Regions from separate parts of the Anaerobacillus sp. 1_MG-2023 genome, predicted to be linked through region 2. Evidence: riboswitches for the same ligand, from Rfam matches in the RefSeq annotation. Region 2 holds a riboswitch; the other holds the start of a gene.
The links. A riboswitch is a leader RNA that binds a small molecule or an ion and turns the genes downstream of it on or off. The one in region 2 is predicted to bind cyclic di-GMP.
Positions count from the first base shown of each region.

Region 1: another riboswitch for cyclic di-GMP. It lies ahead of Q4550_RS01860 (HD-GYP domain-containing protein); the one in region 2 lies ahead of Q4550_RS08270 (anti-repressor SinI family protein).

Region 1 is NZ_JAUORD010000001.1:353,465-357,012, reverse strand. It holds gene Q4550_RS01865 (aldo/keto reductase) at 51-893, opposite strand; gene sda (sporulation histidine kinase inhibitor Sda) at 1,105-1,272, opposite strand; gene Q4550_RS01860 (HD-GYP domain-containing protein) at 1,331-1,972, opposite strand; cyclic di-GMP riboswitch class II at 1,984-2,067, opposite strand; gene Q4550_RS01855 (FAD-dependent monooxygenase) at 2,191-3,548, shown strand, end outside.
Region 2 is NZ_JAUORD010000003.1:367,824-371,371, forward strand. It holds gene egtB (ergothioneine biosynthesis protein EgtB) at 1-755, shown strand, start outside; gene Q4550_RS08260 (thioredoxin family protein) at 1,018-1,332, shown strand; gene Q4550_RS08265 (hypothetical protein) at 1,365-1,595, opposite strand; cyclic di-GMP riboswitch class I at 1,821-1,909, shown strand; gene Q4550_RS08270 (anti-repressor SinI family protein) at 1,935-2,072, shown strand; gene Q4550_RS08275 (glycine--tRNA ligase) at 2,455-3,548, shown strand, end outside.

The DNA.
Region 1 (3,548 bases), on a different contig from region 2:
GCATCCTTTTCTAGTTGGTTATGGTTAGTTAAATCGTTAGATGGGGAAATTTAAAATTCTTCATAAGTAGCTGGATCTTGATCATTCAATCGTCCATTTGTTTTCGTTAATTCAGCCATCATCGCCATTTCTGTTTCATTTAAAGAAAAGTCAAAGATAGAGAGGTTCTCAAGCTGACGTTCTGGAGAAGATGATTTAGGAATCGGGATGGATCCTAATTGATAATGCCAGCGTAAAATCACCTGAGAGACTGATTTGTTATGTTGATTTGCTATTTGACTAATCGTTTCATTTTCTAAAATGTCAGTCACTCGAGCTAGCGGACTCCAGGATTGTGTTTTGATGTTGTTTTGTTGATGGAATCTTCTCTGATCTTCCTGGTTGAAGAAGGGGTGTAGTTCGATTTGATTGATACTTGGCTTTACGCCGGTTTCTTTCTCCAATTGCTCAAGATGCTCCGGAAGGAAATTACATACGCCAATCGAGCGAATGAGTCCCCATTTCTTAGCGTCAATTAGAGCTTGCCAAGCTTCTGGATAAAGACCTTGTTTAGGGTTCGGCCAGTGAATGAGGTACAAATCATAATAATCAAGATTGGCTCTATATAACGACTCCTGAATAGCCGTAACCGCTTTATTATATTCGTGATAGCGACCTGGTAATTTAGAAGTGACGCGCAGTTCATTTCTAGGAACTGTACTTCGACGAATGGCTTCGCCTACGGTACCTTCATTTTCGTAATTGTAAGCTGTATCGATGAGGCGATAGCCAACATCAATCGCACTATTAATTGCAGTTGCGCCTTCATTTCCATTTAGTTTGTAAGTACCGAAACCGATAGCGGGTAGTGTAAGTCCATCATTCAACGTTAGTTCTGGGATTGATTCCTTCATCAAAGATCATTCCTTTCAATAATAATCACCTTTTTTATCACACTTTAAATCTACCACTTCCTAAAAAATGCAAACATATGTAAGCGTATTAACAGTGAATTTATTTGTGAAAGGGGGAGAGATCAAATGAAAAATATCAAAAAAAGCTTATTGGCTAGAAGAGACCAAATAAGCTTCTTTTATATTTAGAGAGTCATGAGAAGCGGCTTCATCAAGTGCAATTGAGGATTTTTTCATAACACTCTGTTCGTGTTTGGGGAGGAGTGATTCCTCTTCTAATGATTTCACTAGTTAACATTTCAATAAAAGCTTCATCTAATTGAAGAGTATACGCATCACAAAAAGCGATTAGTAAATCCTTAGTTGATAAGAGTCGCAATCTATTCGACCTCCCTGTTCTATTTGGTTTTGTTTAAACGGTTATTGAAAAGCGCTGCTTAATTTTGACGTTTGGCGTAATCAAAATAATGAAGCAGAATCTTTTTCCCTTTTAACCGTTTTTCCAAATAAGAGATAAACAAGGAGGTGGTGTATGGCTCATAGAAGTTATTCCGATGGGCATGAATTTCTTGAATAGCTAATTGGTCAGAATGTTTTGGACGATAAGCTCGATCAGACGTCATTGCAATGTAGCTATCGATGACTCGAAGAATCGAAACAGATCGAGGAATTTGCTCATCGTGTAATTGGTAAGGATAGCCAGTACCATCGTTATTCTCATGATGATTTAGTATAAGAGACGGCTCAATATCAATCTCTGGAAAATCATTAAGTAGTTCTATTCCAAACTCTGGATGCTGCTCGACATACTCTTTCTCATAAAGGGTTAGTGGGCTCTTTTTTTGAAGGATTTCTGTTGGAACAAGCAGTTTACCGATGTCATGTAGCAAAACAGACTCAAGAAAGGGTCGTTTCAACAATGACCGGAAATTGTAATGCAAACAGAAATCAATGAAATAGCTCGTTGTTTGCACCGAATGGACGAAGGCATGAGGATCGTGACGCCTTAGCAGTTCCATTATCCGTCGTGACTGCAATGAAAATAAATGAGTGTGCCCGTACAATGTACACTTTTCCATGTTCATTCTCCTTTTTAAGGAGCCGGTTGCACTACTTACTCCCTATCACTCAAGTGCCCAGGCTAGAATGATAGTTCATCGCATTCTCTTTTTTTGTGGATCTCTTACTGAGGTATCATGTCATGAGGATATACTTATATAATCATTACCATAAAAAGTGGGATTTGTTAATAGCTTAATGTGTTATGATAGGTTTATTTTTGAAAGGAGATTGGAATATGAAATCTGACGTATTAATTGTTGGCGCGGGTCCGACTGGACTTGTATTAGCCCTCCATCTGGCGAAATATGGAGTTTCATTTCGAATAATTGAGAAAAATGCGGGACCCGGAGAAGCATCACGTGCGCTAATTGTACACGCTAGAACGCTAGAATTCTATGACCAAATGGGCTTCGCAGAAGAAGTCATCCATCAGGGGATTAAAGTGAAGACTATCCAATTTCGAGAAGGAAAGAAAGCAAAGGCGAACATATATTTTCGTGATCTTGGAAAAGGATTAAGTCCTTTCCCATTTGCCCTAAGCTATCCACAAGATGATCACGAGCAGCTGCTAATTAACAAATTAGCCGACGAAGGCGTTGAGGTGGAATGGGAGACAGAGTTGGTTTCGTTTATGGATGAAGGGGACCATGTTCAAGCCGTTATTAAAAAAGATAATAAGGAAGAACGGAGTGAGTTTTCATATATATGCGGGTGTGATGGGGCGCATAGTACTGTTCGAAGAGAGCTTGCTTTTGATTTTCCAGGTGGAACGTACGAGGAACTGTTTTTTGTGGCGGATGTTAAAGCGAACACCGGACAAATAGCTGAAAGTAGTTTAAATGTGTATTTAGATTCTGACACCTTTTACTTATTCATGCCGGTTAGAAGCACGGGAATGGAACGGATTATTGGAATAGTTCCTCGCAATTTAACCGATCAAAGCTCAGTTGCGTTCAAGGATTTCCAGTCGCTGATCGAGCAGAGAACAGGCTTAACGATTCAACATGTGAACTGGTTCCAAACGTACAAAGTCCATCATCGCGTTAGCAGTCACTTTAGAAAAGGACGTGCGTTTATTGCCGGAGATGCTGGACACATTCATAGCCCGGCTGGCGGACAGGGCATGAACACCGGTATTGGGGACGCGGTGAACTTAGCGTGGAAGCTAGCTGCAGTGTTGCTTCGGAAAACGGACGAAGGCATTCTTGATACATTTGAAGAAGAGCGTATTAACTTTGCGAGAACGTTAATCGATACAACTGATCGGGCGTTTACTTCTATTATAGGTGACCACATGACGAGCAAACTACTGCGGAAAATCGTCATACCCAACGTGGCTCCATTTACGCTTCGTTCCTTTTCCATTGCTCGAAAAGCAGCCTTTAGAAGGCTTTCTCAAATCAACATTCATTATCGCGACAGTCAACTTAGTGTTGGTACAGCGGGGAAAGTTCATGGTGGAGATCGCCTGCCATGGATCCAAACAGAATCATGCATTAATTATGATGCGCTTAAGTCAATGGATTGGCAGCTTCACGTATACGGTCAAGCAAATGAAGCCGTTAAGGGTTTTGCCAGGGTATCTGGATATGC
Region 2 (3,548 bases):
ATTCTAAAGAAAAAGCTACACCATTAGAGTGGATCTCGTTTGAGGGAGGTCTGATTGAAACGGGTATAAATGAAGATGATGGTTTTTCCTTTGATAATGAACGTCCAATACATAAATCTTGGCTTGAGCCATTTAAGTTAGCGACTAGAACAGTAACGAACGGGGAGTATCTTGCGTTTATTAAAGCTGGTGGTTATAAAGAAGCGACCTACTGGTTATCAGATGGTTGGGCAACAGTAAAGAAAGAAAATTGGCAAGCACCGTTGCATTGGGTTGAAAAGGATGGGGAGTGGTATACTTTTACGCTCCATGGGTTAGTTCCACTAAATATAGAAGAACCTGTTACACATATTAGTTACTACGAAGCTGAAGCATATGCAAGCTTTGTAGGTAAAAGACTTCCTTCTGAGTCCGAATGGGAACTTGCAGTTCGCGATCAGCCGATTGCGGGTAATTTTGTTGAAGATGGCATCTATCATCCCGTGGCATCGATCAAGGAAAATGAAGGTAGAATAAAAAAAGCCTATGGAGATGTGTGGGAATGGACGAAAAGTCCTTATATGCCTTACCCTGGTAATAAACCGCTTGACGGGGCGTTGGGTGAGTATAATGCAAAATTCATGAGCAGTCAGATGATTCTAAGAGGCGGATCATGTGTTACCTCCGTATCTCATATTCGTCCGACTTATCGAAATTTCTTTGGTCCAGATAAACGCTGGCAATTTACCGGCATTCGTCTTGCAGATGATAAGTAATCATTAAAAACTTCGCAATGGATCAGAGCTATCTGAAGAAATCACATAGCCAGAAGAATACTATCCGACTCGAACAGAATCTTAAAGAACTTAAACAGTTAGCAGAGAATTCAGGTTTCACACCAATGAAAACATGGACTGATCAAGAACAGCTGTTCAGGTTGCACTATCTTAGTGTGAATTAACGTAAGCTTTCTTACAGACATTCAATGATTATTTCGATATAATTGTTAATGAAGATATAGGTGAAGGAGAGATAATCATGAAGAAGATTGAAACAGCTGATTCTTATCAGTCATTCATTAACAATAATGACGTATCCATTCTAAAATATGAAGCTAACTGGTGCCCGGATTGCAAGCGCCTTGACTTTTTTATTGATGATATAATGAATGCGCATCATGAAAAGCAATGGGCTCAAATCGATATTGAACAATTCCCTGAAATTACAGAGGAAAATGATGTTATGGGTATCCCGAGCCTTCTTGTCTATAAAGACGGCAAAAAGATTGGTCACTTGCATAGTGCGAATACCAAAAATCCAGATCAGGTGAAAGAATATTTAAGTCAATTCTAAACAAAAGAGAAGGTTGCGAAGGCAACCTTCTTTTATTTTGTTAGAACATATTCGATGGAGCCGTCAATTAATGAATGAACAAATGCAACTGTATATCCAATGCTAAGGTAAGTAGAGAGTGTTTCACTACAATGTGGATGTAATGGTTCTGTTGGGGCATGAATACTTTTATACATGGTTTTTACGGTGCTAGAGATGGGTTCACAACGAAGTAAAACAACATGTTTACCGCTCCAAGCGGTACTAATGTGATTTCTCTGCATATCACTCTTCCTTTGCGAAAAATATATTCAGGGAATACAGTTAGCATATGAGTGAAATCGTAGGATGTTAGAAGTAGAAATGGAAATTTAAAAATATTTTGAATTTTCATCGAATAACTGGTATATTAGTAGCATATAACGTCAAACTTCTCGATAATCACATCGATTCACTAAAAAGTTGTGTATTTTGTAAGTTTATGGTCGGAATGTGTCATTTCTGAATTCTCCAGACAAGGGCAAACCATCCTAAAGGATGGGACGCAAAGACACAGGTCTAATGTTGGTTCTCCAACGATGACGGCTGGTCCTCCTGGAAAACCCATGAAGGAGGAGAAAAGAATGACCATGGCTAAACCTAAGCCTAAGAAGGTACTTGATCAAGAATGGGTTATTCTCATGAGGGCTGCCAGAGAACTTGGATTGAAGAAAGAAGAGGTACAAGCATTCTTAAAACAACACAAAAACCGACATCTATGAATATACATAAATGCATGACGACCTATAAGGTCGTTTTTTTTGTGATAAGCTTTGATGAAAGCAAATACGGTGTGAAATGAATATTCCTTGACTTTAGGGCAATATTTTTTGTATCATATGTCATATCAATTGCATACATAAACCATACTAACTATGAAGGATAAATAGTAGTCAGAGTAACCTTGTTTTTAGCGATTCGGGGACGGTGGAAGCCCGAACGAGGTCTGATGAAACGGCAGTCTGGAGTTACGTTACTTAAAGTGGATGCCTTATTTGCATCAACTAGGGTGGAACCGCGGGTGCATAAGCTCTCGTCCCTGGACATTTTTTGTCCATGGATTGGGAGCTTTTTATATTGATTGAGAAAAAAGGAGAGAATGACATGACAATTTCAATGGATCAGATCGTTTCAGTATCGAAGCACAGAGGATTTATTTTCCCTGGTTCTGATATTTACGGTGGACTAGCAAATACATGGGATTATGGACCACTTGGTGTAGAACTTAAGAAAAATATTAAAGATGCATGGTGGAAGAAGTTTGTTCAAGAATCACCTTATAATAGTGGTCTAGATGCCGCCATTCTAATGAATCCAAAAACGTGGGAAGCTTCAGGACATTTAGGTAATTTCAATGATCCTTTAATTGATTGCAAAAGCTGTAAAACACGTCACCGTGCAGATAAATTAATTGAGGACGCTCTTTCAACTGAAGAAGAGGACATGATTGCAGACGGCCTTTCATTTGAAGAAATGGAGCGTTTGATGAAAGAAAATCATATTACTTGCCCGGAGTGTGGCAGTGAAGATTTCACAGAAATCCGTCAATTTGATCTTATGTTTAAAACCCATCAAGGTGTAACAAAATCGAGCACGAGTGAAATTTACCTTCGCCCAGAAACGGCGCAGGGAATCTTCGTAAACTTTAAAAATGTTCAACGCTCTATGCGTAAGAAAGTGCCTTTTGGTATTGCACAAGTTGGAAAAAGCTTCCGGAATGAAATTACACCTGGAAACTTTACATTCCGTACTCGTGAATTTGAACAAATGGAGCTTGAATTCTTCTGTAAGCCAGGTAACGAACTAGAGTGGCATGAGTATTGGAAAGAGTACTGCAAAAACTGGCTTCTAAATCTTGGTGTAAAAGAAGATAGCATCCGACTGCGTGAGCATGCGGAAGATGAACTGTCGCATTATAGTAATGCAACAACTGATATCGAGTACAAGTTCCCATTTGGTTGGGGCGAACTTTGGGGTGTTGCTTCTCGAACAGATTACGACTTAAAGCAGCATATGGAACATTCCAATGAAGATTTCACTTATCACGATCAACAAACAGGTGAGAAGTATGTACCTTATTGCATTGAGCCTTCACTTGGTGCTGACCGCGTCACTCTTGCTTTCTTGATTGAAGCATATGAAGAACAGGAGCTAGAAGATGGCACAACTAGAAGTGTGATGCACTTCCATCCAGCGAT